DNA from 3 places in the Pleomorphochaeta naphthae genome. Region 1 is predicted to be linked to each of the others. Evidence: a T-box and tRNA genes for the amino acid it is inferred to sense, from the RefSeq annotation. Region 1 holds a T-box; the other regions hold tRNA genes.

The links. A T-box is a leader RNA that pairs with one kind of tRNA and senses whether it is charged. The one in region 1 lies ahead of thrS (threonine--tRNA ligase), so its partner is inferred to be a tRNA-Thr.
Region 2: it has a tRNA-Thr gene. The T-box ahead of thrS (threonine--tRNA ligase) is inferred to sense a tRNA for this amino acid. The anticodon was not compared.
Region 3: it has a tRNA-Thr gene. The T-box ahead of thrS (threonine--tRNA ligase) is inferred to sense a tRNA for this amino acid. The anticodon was not compared.

The regions. Positions count from the first base shown of each region.
Region 1 is NZ_AP042457.1:2,712,976-2,718,323, reverse strand. It holds gene ACZ5SO_RS12420 (monomeric [FeFe] hydrogenase) at 1-284, shown strand, start outside; gene ACZ5SO_RS12415 (GAF domain-containing protein) at 327-776, shown strand; T-box leader at 824-1,061, shown strand; gene thrS (threonine--tRNA ligase) at 1,138-2,889, shown strand; gene ACZ5SO_RS12405 (carboxypeptidase M32) at 2,940-4,460, shown strand; gene pgsA (CDP-diacylglycerol--glycerol-3-phosphate 3-phosphatidyltransferase) at 4,474-5,070, shown strand.
Region 2 is NZ_AP042457.1:649,619-654,966, forward strand. It holds gene ppdK (pyruvate, phosphate dikinase) at 1-1,826, shown strand, start outside; tRNA gene ACZ5SO_RS03000 (tRNA-Thr) at 1,986-2,057, opposite strand; gene ACZ5SO_RS03005 (hypothetical protein) at 2,192-2,491, shown strand; gene tsaD (tRNA (adenosine(37)-N6)-threonylcarbamoyltransferase complex transferase subunit TsaD) at 2,503-3,516, shown strand; gene ACZ5SO_RS03015 (adenine phosphoribosyltransferase) at 3,527-4,057, shown strand; tRNA gene ACZ5SO_RS03020 (tRNA-Gln) at 4,169-4,239, shown strand; tRNA gene ACZ5SO_RS03025 (tRNA-Glu) at 4,246-4,317, shown strand; gene ACZ5SO_RS03030 (ABC-F family ATP-binding cassette domain-containing protein) at 4,387-5,348, shown strand, end outside.
Region 3 is NZ_AP042457.1:909,631-914,978, reverse strand. It holds gene ACZ5SO_RS04225 (DUF1015 domain-containing protein) at 1-578, opposite strand, end outside; gene ACZ5SO_RS04220 (thiamine diphosphokinase) at 874-1,497, shown strand; gene ACZ5SO_RS04215 (hypothetical protein) at 1,498-1,836, shown strand; gene aroH (chorismate mutase) at 1,850-2,224, shown strand; tRNA gene ACZ5SO_RS04205 (tRNA-Thr) at 2,347-2,420, opposite strand; tRNA gene ACZ5SO_RS04200 (tRNA-Thr) at 2,443-2,516, opposite strand; gene ACZ5SO_RS04195 (ATP-binding response regulator) at 2,720-4,822, shown strand; gene ACZ5SO_RS04190 (extracellular solute-binding protein) at 4,801-5,348, shown strand, end outside.

The sequences.
Region 1 (5,348 bases):
ACTTTGCAATAAGTGAAGGTGTTAAAGGCTGTGTTCTAAGTAGAATGGAAGATCCTTCGATAGTAAAACCTTTTTCCATAAATGGTGTAGATAAAAAAGTCTTTAAGATGCTTAAAGTAATAGATAAGATTCCATCTAAAGGAAACTTTGTTGAAGTTATGGTTTGTGATGGAGGGTGCATAAATGGCCCTGGAACCATAGTTAATCCAAAAATTGCAATGAAACTAAGAAATGGTAATACAAAAGCAATTGCTAAAGTAATGAAAAAAGAAACACTTTATTGACCAAGAGTAAATTAATGTTTATTTTATATCCAAGAGGTATATATGAACACAAAAGAGGACTTAGAAGCTTTATTAGAAAGCTATGATGGGTCAATAGAAAGCAGGTATTGTTCCTTAGCTAATACTGTTGCTTTTTTAAAAAATTTACTTGAAGAAATTTCTTGGATAGGGTTCTATCTAAAAAAGGATTCATTTTTAGTTTTGGGCCCTTTTCAAGGAAATATAGCTTGTGAAAAAATTCCCTTCACTAGAGGTGTTTGTGGTGATGCATATACCTTAAAGAAAACTATTAATGTAGATAATGTTAATTTATATGAAAATCATATAGCTTGTGAAAGTGATACTTGTAGTGAATTAGTAATCCCATTAATAAATAAATCAAGAGTAGTTGGTGTTTTAGATATAGATTCTAAATCTTTTAGTAGATTTAAAGCTGATGAAATTGCATTATTAGAAGAACTTGCCGATGTTATTGCAAAAAAACTATTTTAATTAATAGTTATTGCTTGACATCCCAAATTAAAAAGAGCATATTTTTATTAAAGGCTATGATAAAGACGAGTAGCAAAAGAAAGTGCTAAGAGAGAGAGTATTCATTGGCTGGAAAATACTCAGTTACTCTTTTGTGAAAACCCCTTTGGAGCTGCAACCCCAACGATATAAATCAAGTAAGGAAGCCGTTTTCTCAACGTTATGAGACAAATTAAGCGTCTTTTCTTTTTGTAAGGAAAGGAAGCAAGGTGGAACCGCGGAAGCTATTATGCCTTCGTCCTTGTATTTGATGATTTATGTCATCATTTATAGAGATGAGGACATAATAGCTTTTTTTGTTATTAAAATTAGGAGATAGATTATGGCAGAAAAATTAAGTGCTGAAGAAAAATTAGCTAGAGTTCGTCATTCCATGGCACACGTAATGGCTGAAGCTGTTTTAGAAATGTTTCCAACAGCTCAAATAGCTATTGGACCAGCAATTGAAAATGGCTTTTATTATGATTTTGAATTACCAAGACAGTTATTAAGTGAAGATTTAGATGAAATAACTGAAAAAATGAAAGCAATAATTAATAGTGATAAAGAATTTGTAAGGACAGAAGTATCTCGAGAAGAAGCAAGAGAAAAATTCAAAGATCAAAAATATAAATTGGAATTACTAGATGCAATTGATGAAAATGAAGTTGTATCTTTATACAACCAAGGTAATTTTACTGATCTTTGTAGAGGTCCTCATGTAAAATCAACAAAAGAATTAAGAAGTGATTCTTTTAAATTAATGAGTATAGCAGGAGCATATTGGAGAGGAAAAGAATCAAATCCAATGCTAACTCGTATTTATGGAACAGCTTGGACAAATAAAAAAGATTTAAGATTATATTTACAAAAATTAGAAGAAATTGAAAAGAGAGATCACAGAAGACTTGGTAAAGAGTTAGATTTATTCTCCATGCATGAAGAAGCTGGTCCTGGTTTAGTTTATTGGCATCCTAAAGGTGCTAGAATTAGATTAGCAATTGAAGACTTCTGGAGAAAAGAACATTATAAAAACGGTTATGAAATGGTATATACCCCACATGTAGGTAAATCTTGGCTATGGGAAACAAGTGGTCACTTAGATTTTTACAAAGAGAGTATGTATCCAGAAATGGTAATGGATAAGGCTAATTATTATGCAAAACCTATGAACTGCCCATTCCATATCATGATTTATAACAATAAGAAGCATTCTTATAGAGAGCTTCCATGTAGATGGGCTGAACTTGGAACAGTTTACAGATATGAAAAAGCTGGAGCTCTTCATGGACTTTTGAGAGTTAGAGGATTTACACAAGATGATGCTCACCTAATTGTAACTCCTGAACAAATGGATAGTGAAATTGAAACAGTATTAAAGTTTTCTCTTCATATGTTACATAGCTTTGGATTTAAAGAAATTAAAGCATATCTTTCTACAAAACCAGAAAAGAGTGTAGGAGAAGTTGAAAGATGGGATGCTGCAACATCTGCACTTAGAAGAGCAATTGAAAAAGAAGGCTTAGAATATGAAGTTGATGAAGGCGGTGGAGCATTCTACGGACCAAAAATTGATTTAAAGATAAAAGATGCAGTTGGAAGACAATGGCAATTATCAACAGTTCAATTTGACTTTAACTTACCAGATAGATTTAATATGACATTCGTTGATAAAGACGGTGTTGAAAAACGTCCTTATATGATACATAGAGCACTTCTAGGTTCAATTGAAAGATTCTTCGGTGTATTATTAGAACATTATGCTGGATCTTTCCCAGCTTGGTTATCTCCTGAGCAAGTTAGAATTATTCCTATTAATGATTCTTGTTTTGATTACTGTAAAGAATTAGAAATGAAACTTCTTAGTGAAGACTTTAGAGTTTCAGCTGATTTAAGCACAGCTCACTTTAAAGCAAAAATCAAAGAGGCTCAACATGAAAAAGTGCCATATATGATAGTTGTAGGTAATAGAGAAGTTGAATCGAAACAAATGTCGGTAAGGCTTAGAAATGGAAAGCAAGAAAATTGGGGAGATTATAATTCCTTTGTTGAAAAGCTTCATAAAATAATTGACTCAAAGCAAATTGAGTTATAATAATGAAAAAGGGTGGCAAAACATGTCGCCCTTTTTTAAGGACTAAAAAAATGAATAAAGAAAAATTTAAAAAATTAGAAGATTTAGATAGAAAAATTACTATGATAAATCATTTAACTCAGGTTTTGGAGTATGATTTAGAAGTAAATGCCCCCAAAAAAGCTTTAGGAGAAAGGTCAAAACAATTATCATGGACTTCTTTAGAAGCTCATAAAATTGCTTCAAGTGATGAGATGGGAGAACTATTAGCAGCCCTTGGAGCTTCAGATGAAAATGTAGAAGGTTTGGGAGAGAGTGATTTTGAAAAAGCATTAATTAGAGTAAGGTTTAAAGAATATTCTAAAGCAAAAAAGATTCCTTCACAGTTTATAGAAAAGAAACGAGAAATATTAACAGTATCATATGATAAATGGGTGGAAGCTAGAGAAAATGATGATTTTTCAATATTTGCACCATATTTAAATCAAGTTTTAGAATGTGCTAGAGAAGAAGCAGAGTATATTAAAAAGCCTAATCAAAGTTTATATGATGCCTTGTTAAATGAATATGAAGAAGGCTTAACAAGTGAACAGATAGATAAAGTATTTGATGATTTAGAGAAAAAACTAATACCCTTGGTAGCAAAATATAAAGATATAGAAGTAAATGATAAATTCTTATATCAAAAGTATGATGTAAAAAAACAAGAAAAGTTTGCTACTGAGATTTTAAAAGACATGGGATTTGATTTTGATAGAGGAACTTTAGCCTTAGCTGTTCATCCTTTTACTACAACATTGGGCTGTGATGATATTAGGATAACAACAAGATATTCAGACCCTAATTTTAGTGACCCCCTTTGCTCTACCATACATGAGGGTGGACATGCTTTATATGAAATGAATGCTTCTAAAGATTCTCTTAAAGGAACAAGTTTAAGTGAAGGTGTTAGCATGGGCATTCATGAAAGTCAAAGCAGATTTTGGGAAAATGTTATAATTAAAAATCCAGAATTTTGGGATGTTTGGTATCCAAATTTAAAAGAAAAATTTCCAACTCAATTAGAAAACGTTTCACAAAAAGAGTTTGTTAAAGCTATTAATAAAGTTAATCCTTCTTATATTCGAGTTAATGCTGACGAAGTAACTTATAATTTACATATAATATTGCGATATAAATTAGAGAAGCAATTGATTGAAGGGTCTTTAAAGGTAGAAGATTTACCGAAGGCTTGGAATAAGAGATTTGAAGAAGCTTTCACATTGAAGATTGAAAATGAGAGTGATGGTTGTTTACAAGATGTTCACTGGGCTAGTGGATTGATTGGATATTTTCCAACATATGCATTAGGTAATCTTTATTCTGCTCAGTTGTTAAATAAAATGGAAGAAGATTTTGGTGGTAAGAAAATTGGTAAAATTATCAAAGAAAATGGTTTAAGAGATATTAGTAAGTGGTTAGATGAAAATGTTCATAGTAAAGGAAGTTTGTATATTCCTAAAGTTTTGATCCAACAAATAACAAATAAAGCCCTTGACGGGAACTATTTCACACAGTACCTTGAAGACAAGCTAGAAGTAATTTTTGATTAATTAGGAGATAATTGTGAATTTACCAAATAGATTAACACTTGCACGTTTAATAATGACACCTCTATTTTTTATAGTATTTAATTTGCCGATATGGTTTAATTCTTCATTTCAGACAGTTTCGACAGTCTTAGTTCTACTGTTATTTATTGCAATAGAAGCAACTGATTTACTAGATGGGATAATAGCTAGAAAAAGAAATTTAGTTACTGATTTAGGAAAAGTTATGGATCCTTTCGCAGACACCTTTGCAAGACTTACGTATTTTGTCTGTTTGATGAGTGTTGGAATTTTCCCTATAATAGCTTTTGTTATCATTTTATGGAGAGAGTTGGCTCAATCCTTTATAAGATCATTATTAATGAGAGAAGGAAAAGCTCTTCCTGCTAATATTTGGGGAAAGACTAAAGCTGTTTTGTATGCAGTATCAGCAGTTGCTGGTGTTCTCTATCTAATATTGGTAAGAAGCCTTCCAGATATGAAATATTTAGAACAAATTCATTTAGTTTTAAATGTTTTATTCTATATCTCAGCATTTGCGTCAATAGGCTCTTTTTTCACATATATTATCCAAATTAAAAAAAGCAAGATTTTAAGTCATTTGAGTAAATAATAATTTAAGCAATATAATACTCCCTAATTGTGAAGTTTATAAATTCTTTACAGTTGAGGGAGTTTTTTTATTTGCATCGAGAATTAAATGTAAATAAAAATTAAAATTATTATAGTGAATATTTAATTGTAAAAAAATAAAATGAAATGATAAAATCTTATCAAATTTTTAGTTAAAATTTGGTGATTTTTTAATAGTAAAAATGAGGTTGAAAAAAAAATAAAAAAATTGGAAAAAAGTACTAGACAAAATTTTAAAGTTTTCGTAATATCCCACTT
Region 2 (5,348 bases), 1.4 Mb from region 1:
GAACTCCTCAACCAATTAACACCTTGAAAAAAGTAAATCCAAAAGTTTATGAACAATTAGTCGAAATTAGATCTATTTTAGAAAACCATTATCATGATATGCAAGACTTAGAGTTTACAATTCAAGAAGGTAAACTTTATATGCTTCAAACAAGAAATGGTAAAAGAACCATTTTTAGTTGGTTAAGATCTCAAGTAGAAATGGTAGAAGAAGGTTTAATTGACAAAGAAACTGCTGTTTCAAGAGTTCCTGCTAATGAATTTAATAAGTTATTTGCTCCTGTATTAGATAATAAAGTCATAGCTGATAATAATATAAAAGCTATTGCTCAAGGCTTAAATGCATCTCCAGGTGGAGCTTGTGGTCATATCTATTTTACAGCAGATAAAGCTGTAGAAGTTGCTAAAACAGGTAAAAGCGTAATTCTAGTTAGAACTGAAACTTCTCCTGAAGATATTCAAGGAATGGCAGTTGCTAAAGGTGTTGTAACATCTAGAGGCGGAATGACATCTCACGCTGCAGTAGTTGCTCGTGGTATGGGTTGTCCTTGTGTTTCTGGCGTTAGTTCAATTTCTGTTAACGAAAAAAAGAAAACAATGAAAGTTGGAGACTTAGAATTTAAAGAAGGCGACTATCTTTCAATAGACGGTTTTACAGGTGCAGTATATGGCGTTAAAATCGCTGTAAAACCAAGTGAAATTGTTCAAGTCTTAGATGGTACAATGAAAGAAGAAGATTCTAGACTATTTGAAAATTATAAAACTTTCATGGGCTATGTTAATGAAATTAAACAACTAGGTGTTAGAACTAATGCTGATACTCCTCAAGATGTAAAAAGAGCAGTATCTTTAGGTGCTGAAGGAATTGGGCTATGTAGAACTGAGCATATGTTCTTTGGAAGTGAAAGAATTAAATCAATTAGAAAAATGATACTTGCAGACAATTTAATTGAAAGAGAGACAGCTCTAAATGAATTGTTACCAATGCAAAGAGAAGATTTTGAGAATATTTTCACCCAATTAGATGGCCGTCCTGCTACAGTAAGACTTTTAGACCCACCATTACATGAGTTTTTACCAAATGACCATACTTCCCGTCATGAATTGGCATTAGATTTAGGAATTTCTGTAGAAACTATTGCACAAAAAATAACTGACCTTCATGAATTTAATCCTATGCTAGGATTTAGAGGATGTAGATTAGCTATTGTGTATCCGGAAATTTTAAGAATGCAAGTAAGAGCTATAACTGAAGCTGCAATTAATGTAACTAAAAAGAATATAGAAGTACATCCTGAAATCATGATTCCTTTAGTTGGAAATTATAAAGAATTCCTCTTTTGTAAAAAACATGCAACAGAAGAAATTGAAACTATCTTTAAAGAAACAGGTATGAGAATTGATTATAAACTTGGAACAATGATTGAAGTTCCTCGTGCAGCAGTTACTGCAGATGAAATTGCTCGAGAAGCTGAATTCTTTAGTTTCGGTACAAATGACCTAACTCAAATGACATGTGGTTTCTCAAGAGATGATGCTGCTTCATTCTTAAATCATTATGTAAATGATACAGATAAACAATTCTATGATTATGATCCATTTGCAACTATCGATATTGACGGTGTTGGAAAACTAGTTCAAATGGCAAGCAAATTAGGTAGATCAGTTAGACCTACTATTAAGTTAGGAATCTGTGGAGAGCATGGTGGAGATCCAAAAACAATTGATTTCTGTCAAAAAATTGGATTAAACTATGTTTCTTGTTCACCATTTAGAGTACCAATTGCTCGTTTAGCTGCAGCTCAAGCTGCTATTAACAATAGATAAATTTAGGAAAATGTTTTACTAAAACATCAAAAATTTATTTAAAAATTAAGGACTAACTCTTCTTGGGTTAGTCCTTTAATATATTTAAATTATAATTAATGATTTTATGTTGTTTTTATAAAATATTAGAAGAACAATAAATCTAAGGATATATATTTTAGCCGGAGGAGGGAATTGAACCCTTGACCCACGCTTTACGAGAGCGTTGCTCTACCCCTGAGCTACTCCGGCAATACTGAAAAGATACAATATAATAAGTATTTATTTCAACTGTTTTTTTATAATATTTCAATCTAATCAATTTGTTTAGAATAAAGTAATCTAAATCTTGACCCATATAGTTAAAAACTGTAAGCTAAGCCGGTATGGTAAACAAGCAAAATAAAACATTAAAAACAGTTAAATTTCCTTTGAGAAATGATAGTTATGCATTTGAATTTGATTCAATGGTTGATCAAAGGCCAGTTATTGCTGAAACTTGGGACCCTGAAGTAGCAGATTTTTTTATGGAATTGTATCCTTCTTTACTTGAACGTGGTAATAGCATTTCAGACTTACAACAAAGAGCAAGTATAGAGGCATTAACAAAGGGATCTTCCATATCTAATGTTAGTGAATTTCTGCAAATGGTTTCCAAATTAAAAGTTAAAAAGAATAAGGAATAGTAATTTAATTTATGAATATTTTAGGAATAGAAACCTCTTGTGATGAATGTAGTGCTGCAGTTGTTCAAGATGGTTCAAAAGTATTAAGCAACGTAGTTGCGACACAAATAGAATTACACAAGCCATATGAAGGAGTTGTTCCTGAATTGGCTAGTAGGTTGCATACTGAGTGGATAGATCAAGTTGTAAATGCAGCCTTATTACAAGCAAATATAACAAAAGATCAATTAGATGCTATAGCAGTAACTAATAGACCTGGGCTACTTGGCTCTCTTTTAGTAGGAGTTAATTTCGCTAAGGGCTTAGCTGCTACTTTAGATATACCATTTATTACTATAGATCATATAAGGGCACATTTATATGCCTCACAAATTGAAAATCCACAAGAATACCCATATCTTGGAGTATTAGTTTCAGGTGGACATACTGTAATTTGTAAAGTTAATAGTTATAGTGAAGTTGAGGTACTAGGAACTACAATTGATGATGCAATAGGTGAGGCTTTTGACAAAGTTGCAAAACACTATGGCCTTGGATATCCTGGTGGTGTAGTAATTGATAGGCTAAGTAAAAAAGGTGATTCTAAAGCCTTTTTATTTCCAGGTCCATCCTTATCAGCTGGTCATGAATATGATGTTTCCTATTCAGGTTTAAAGACAGCAGTTATCAATCAATTGGAAAAATTTCATGATAAAAAAAGTGAAATAAATAATGAAAATATAGCTGCTAGTTTTCAAAGAGCTGCGGTTGGAATTTTAATGAAGCGAATAAAATTAGCTTTAAAAAATACAGGTTTAAAAAGAGTTTCTGCAGGTGGTGGAGTAGCAGCTAATAGTTTACTTCGCTCTGAGTTAAAGAATCTTGAAAAAGGTGGATATACTGTTACATTTCCATCATTAAAACTTTGTACAGATAATGGTGCAATGATAGCAGGTTTAGCTTATAATTATTTAAGGGATGGTTATAGGGATAATTTTGATATAAGTGCAAGTGCGAGAGTGAGTGCTTTTAAAAACAATCAGTAGGGAGTAATTAATGGAGAGATTTGATTTAGATTCAGCAATAAGAAAGGTAAAAGATTTTCCACGAGAAGGTATTTTATTTTATGATATCACTGGAATTTTGGCTAATCCTAAAGCTTTTAATTATTGTATAGATTCATTCTATGAGTTATATAAAGATAGGGATATTGATAGTATTGTTTGTCTTGAAGCACGTGGCTTTGTTTTTGCTAGTCCTTTAGCAATAAAAATGGGCTTACCATTAGTATTAGCTAGAAAAAAAGGAAAACTACCTGGAAAAACTTATGAAAAAGACTTCTCACTAGAATATGGTGTTGATACAATTTGTATTCAGCATGTTGATGTCAAAAAAGGTGAAAAAGTATTATTAATTGATGATTTAGTTGCAACAGGCGGAACTTTAGAAGCTGCAAGAGCAATTATCGAAGAGAATGGAGCAACTGTTGAAGCCATTGGTGGCGTAATAGGATTGCCTTTCTTGGGTTATCAAGAATTATTAAAAGATCATGAAGTCGATGTTTTATTAACATATGAAGGTGAATGATTATAAAATAAATGGGATATTTTAAAAATGATATTCGTTAAACTATATTTCTTATAGATATACTGATTGACAATATTTGTCTTAATTTGTATATTTTCCACTAGTGTGTTTTGGGATATAGTGTAATGGTAACACAGCAGATTCTGGTTCTGCTTTTGGGGGTTCAAATCCCTCTATCCCAGTTGTCTGGTCCCTTCGTCTAACGGTTAGGACGAAAGATTCTCAGTCTTTAAATAGGGGTTCGATTCCCCTAGGGACTATTTACTGTTAGGCAGCCTAAAGACAGGTTGCTTTTTTTTTGATAGACTATATTTATAAGGAATATATTAATGATAACAGCTTCGAACATTTCATTATCTTATGGTACACAAGTATTATTTAAAGATGTTAATATTAAGTTTACCCCAGGTAATTGTTACGGTATTATAGGTGCAAATGGTGCCGGTAAATCGACTTTTTTAAAGATTTTAGCCGGAGAAATTGAACAAGATACCGGTGAAGTAATTATAACTCCAGGGGAGAGAATGACCATGTTAAGACAGGATCATTATGCTTTCCAGGATTTTACTGTTATGGAAACCGTTATCAGAGGATATGATAAGCTTTATCAAATAATGAAAGAAAGAGAAGCTATCTATGAGAAAGAAGACTTCACTGAAGAAGACGGCATTAGAGCTGCGGATTTGGAAAATGAATTTGCAGAACTTGGTGGCTGGGAAGCTGAAGCTGAAGTTGGTCAAATGCTTGATGGTCTAGGTATTTCTACAGAATACCATGATAAGAAGATGGCTGAAATTGAAGATAGCATGAAAGTTAGAGTATTACTAGCTCAAGCATTATTTGGTTCTCCAGACATTTTATTATTGGACGAACCTACTAACCACTTAGACTTAGAATCAATTAATTGGCTAGAAAATTTCTTAGAAAATTTTGATAATACTGTTATCGTAGTAAGCCACGACAGACACTTTTTAAACAGCGTTTGTACTCATATTGCAGATATTGACTATTCTAAAATTCAACTTTATGTTGGTAACTATGACTTCTGGTATCAATCAAGTCAATTAGTTGCAAAACAAATGAAAGATGATAAGAAAAGAAGAGAAGATAAGATTTCTGAATTAAAAGACTTTATCCAACGCTTTAGTTCAAACGCTTCAAAGGCAAAGCAAGCAACTAGTAGAAAAAAATTAATTGAAAAATTAACTATTGATGATATTAAACCATCTTCTAGAAGATTTCCATATGTAGCTTTTAAACCAATTAGGGAATTAGGAAATAATATAGTTGA
Region 3 (5,348 bases), 1.7 Mb from region 1:
ATTAATGGAGTATCATAGACCTTTGTCAAAGAATCTAAATTTTTAGTAAAAGGTTCAATTAAAGTTCTCTTAGCATCATTGATTAAAACCATGATATGAGGAAGTTCTAGTGGAGCATTTTTTCTAATTTTCTTTCTGGGAGGAATTCTTGAGAGAATAGTTCCTTCAGTTGCTCTAATTAAAGATTTTGAATCAGCACTAAAATCATATTTTTCTAAATCTAGAGCACCAACTAATCCCCATCTATGAGTATTGTTTACACTTCTTTTTACTAAGAAAAAACAGTTTTCATAAGTAGTGAAAATACCATTTTCAACATATTCTTTCATTTTAGAATTAATACTATCTATAACCTCATCTTCATTTCCATCTTCAAGATAAACTTCAGGGAAAATTAAATCTAAGGTACTTGGATTAGAGCCTACATTATCTTTAACTCTTTTCCAATAATCTCTATCTGAAGTATATTGATCACAAGCAACAACAGCCCATTTTTCTAATGATATTCCTCTTTTAGGAATCATAATATCTGCAGGATTAAGTGCTAAGGCACTTAAGCGTTCTTTAGCTGACGACATAAAATTATCCTCTCTTTATAATTTTTCTGCATTTATAGTACATTACATATATTAGTTTGACAACCATTATTTTTGTAATATATTATTTTTTTTGTATTATACTTAAATTATAGATAATAAAATTAATAAATATTTCAAAAAAAACGCAATAAAATATAAAATATATAAATAGTCACAACAAGTAATATATAAAAACAAAAATCATTTTTAAATTTTTAGTTTATTAGAGTTTATAATTAAGATAAAATCATTTATTATATAAATACAAGAGTTAAAAACATAAAAGGATAGAAAGATGAGAGCAATAATAGTCACAAATGGTAATGCCCCCTTATCACTTCCTCCTGATTTTGCAAAAGATAGTGATTTAATAATTGCTGCAGATGGAGGATTAGAAATCGTTGAGATTTTAGGGCTTGATTGTGATATGGCCATCGGTGATTTTGATTCATTAAAAAAAGTTGAGTTATTAGATAATATAAAATATCAAAGATACGAAAGAGATAAAGATTTTTCCGACACAGAACTAGCAATACTTTATGCTAGAGACCAAGGTTGTGACGAATATATTCTCCTTGGAGGAGGAGAGGGTAGAATGGATCACTTACTTGGAATTTGGGGAATATTTAAAAACTATGGGCCCCCTATCTGTTGGCTAACTAGAAAAGATGCACTTTATCTAGTAAAAAATAAAAAAACATTTAAAACAAGCATTGGAGAGACAGTTAGTGTAATAAACGCTATCATAGGCTCTAAAGCAATTGTAACTTGTGAAAAATTAAAATGGCCTTTAAAAAATTTTATTGTTACAAGCAATCATTTTTCACTCTCAAATGAAGCAATCAACGGAAATTTAGATGTTGAGTGCACATCAGGAAGTGTTTTTGTATCTTTTTTACAACCTAGGGATGAAATATAAATGTTAGAATCTAGAAGAGTTTTAGAATTAGGAAATCGTGTACATTGGTATATAATTTGGCTAAGCCTTGGTTTATTTATTTATTACACTCTAGGCTTATCATATGATGTAGATAACGAGTACATGATATTTGTTTCTAAAATGCTCTCAATTTTATTATTTTTTTCATTAGTCTTTGGAATATGGATATTAATATATGCCTTATCCTTATTTTTTAAGGATAAAATCTTCCCAACTAGGATTTTCTTATTTAATCTATTGAGAATTTTATTTATTATAGTGCTTGATATATCGTATTCATTCATAGTGAATATAGCCGGTAAAACAATAATTATATAAACAGAGGAACAAAATGGATAAAATCAGTGCACTTCGAGGAGCAACAACAGTTGAGAAAGATGATCCTATTGAAATTGAGAAAAGCGTAAAAGAATTATTTGAGAAGTTATTAGAATACAATAACTTAAGCGAAGAGGATTTAATCAATGTAAATTTTACAATTACATCTGATTTAAAGAGTAAAAACCCAGCAGCTGCGCTTAGAAAAGCAAATTACTGCAATGATGTTGCTTTATTTTGTTCTCAAGAGCCAGAAATAGAAAACATGCTAGAAAAGGTTATTAGGATTATGATTCTTTGCTATAAAGATAAAAGTCAATTAAAACATGTATATTTAAATCGAGCATCTCTTCTTAGAAAAGAATATGCAATAAACGAAAATAAATAATTAAATAAATAAAAACATTTGATTAAAATAAATTAAAAGGCACTTAAAAGATAAAAAAAATCTTTATTAAAGTGCCTTAATTTTTTATATGTGAGGCTATATCAGCATTTGGAGATAAAAAAAGCCACCTGTCAGATTCGAACTGACGACCCCGAGATTACAAATCACGTGCTCTGGCCAGCTGAGCTAAGGTGGCAAAAGAAATAAAAATAATATATAGCCACCTGTCAGATTCGAACTGACGACCCCGAGATTACAAATCACGTGCTCTGGCCAGCTGAGCTAAGGTGGCGAACAATTGGGAATATACAAAAGATGGGCTTTGGTGTCAATAGAAAACAAAAAAATAATTATTTTTTTTAAATTATTGGCTATTTATCAATTATTTTACCTAAAATACTGATAGTAAAGTAACCTATACAATTGTTTAAAATAAAAAAACAGTTGAGTTATCTCATTATTATATGATAGTATCAAACAATAAGAGAAAAATTAATGAATAGAAAAAGTGTAATTATTATTTTTACTATGTTATTAGTTGTTTTCATCGGATTTTATACATTTACAAAGTCATATCAAGAACTTGAAAATAGTATAGACGATGAAAGAGTTCAATACATTGGTGAAATAGAGAAACAATTAGTAAGTAGATCAAATGAAATTAGAAGCGATATTTCCTCTAAATTACTTTTTCTATCTATATTGCTCAAAACTAATAAACCAAGCACTTTCGAGGAAACTAAGGCAAATTATGCTACCTTAGATACTAATAACGATTCTCTACTAGTTTTAGTTGATGAAAATGGTCATTGCTACAATGTCGATGGTTCATTATTTGAATTACAAAATGACAATCTATTAACTTCATTAATTATAAATAACGAAGAAATCTCTAGTTTTGAAAGACTGGCAACAGGACAAAATTATCTAATTACAGGCCAACCCATAGATCATTTTTACGTAGATGGTTTAAAAATTGTAGCTTTAATGTTTGCAACAAGTGAGAGTTCTTATAGAGAGAGAATGACACTACCATTATTTGGAAACTACGGAATGTCCTTTGTTTGTGACTATATGGGACGTTTGTTAATAAGTCCTCAAAAAGATGATTATAATATCATGGGCTATAATCTTTTTGCATCGCTTAAAGAATTAAACGTTGATGAAGAGACAGTTGCAAGAATAGAAGAAGACTTTTTTTTAGGAAAAAGTAATTATCATTATTTCCAATTAGATGAAAGATGGTTAATTCAATATGAATCTTTTAATAATGGGAAAGAATATATAATAAGCTTAATACCAGTTTCAATTGTATCAAATAGATTAATAAATGATGTTACAAGAACTTTGAGATTTGCTTATTATGTAATATTCTCAATTGTTTTATTAATATTAATACTTGCCATAGTTATTTATAAAATAATTGCTCAAAGAAATAGAACAAAGTTTGAATCTGAAGTTAGGGAGAGGGCAGCTCAAACTAGAAGTGAATTCCTCTCTCAAATGAGTCATGATATGAGAACACCACTCTCTGCTATTGTTGGTATGACCCAAATTGCTAAAGAAAACATTAACGATGCAAAAATAATGGAAGATTCATTAGCTAAAGTAAACTCTTCTGCAAACTACATGCTAGAGATAATTAACGATATATTAGATTTAAGCAAACTTGAAAGTGGAAAGTTTAATTTAAATATTGAACCATTTTCATTAAAAGAATTAATTTCTCAAATAGAGATAATAAATCAACCTAAAGCAAGTGAAAAAGATTTAGACTTCAATTTCAAATATAACTTTAATCAAGAACTTTGGTACAAGGGAGACAAATTAAGAATGTCTCAAATATTAATGAATTTAATTTCCAATGCAATTAAATTTACTCCTAAAAAAGGTTCTGTCGATATAATAGTCCAAACTGAGGAATTTGATACAAATACAGACACAATAACTATAATTGTAAAAGACACTGGAATTGGAATGAGTAAAGAATTCATGAAAGATTTATTTACTCCATACATTCAAGAAGATTCAAGCACATCCTCAGTTTATGGAGGGTCTGGTCTAGGCTTAACAATTGTAGATAGCTTAGTCAAACTGATGAATGGTTCAATTAAAGTATTGAGCGAAAAAGGCCTAGGTTCTGAATTTATAGTTAAAATAAATTTAGAGAGAGTTTCAAATTCCTTTACCCTTCCATCATCAGTTTGTGAGAATATAGATTTTACATCATTAAGAGTTCTATTTATAGAAGATCATCCAATCAATCGCCTCATAGGAGAAAAACAACTACAGAGTTTAGGAATGAAAGTAGAATCGGCTGAAAATGGAAAAATAGGTTTAGATATGTTTTTTAAACATCCTACTAATTATTATTCTTTAATTTTAACAGATATCCGAATGCCTATTATTGATGGATATCAAGTAATTAAACAAATTAGGGCCACAGAAAGAGAAGATCATAAAATACCAATAATAATCATGAGTGCAAACGCAAAGGATGAAGGCGCAAAAATTGATTCAGATGTTCAAGCAATTTTATGCAAGCCAGTAGATATAAAAGAATTAAAGGATTCAATATGTCAAATCTTAGCAAAGTAAAAATTATTGGAATTACAATTTTATTATTAACTTTAGTTTTATCATTTTCAAAGTATACACTAAGTTCTTCAAATGAAAATAAAAGCCAAATTACGATATTTGTAGATTATGATATTAATGAAGGCACAAAAGAATGGTTATTTTCTCTAAAAAATCAATTTCCTGAATATAATTTTTCATTTATTACAAACATAGTAACAAATGAGAAATATTTTATAGATTCAATGATGCAAAACAATTTTGACTGCGATATAATAATCTCTAAATATATAGAAAAAGACAGCACTACTAATTTAGCAAATCTCGCAGGCAAATCATTTTTTCCTTCCTCATCTTTTAATTCATTAAAAAAAATGGACCAGAATGGGAAAATATATTTAATCCCTTTTACCGATACAAAAAAGTATATATTAATCAATAAAGTATTCTTTGAAAAAAACAATTTACCAATACCAACAAGTGGAAAGGATTTATTAAATATTATCCCTAAACTTAAAAACTTTCCAAGCTCCGTATATTTTGACTA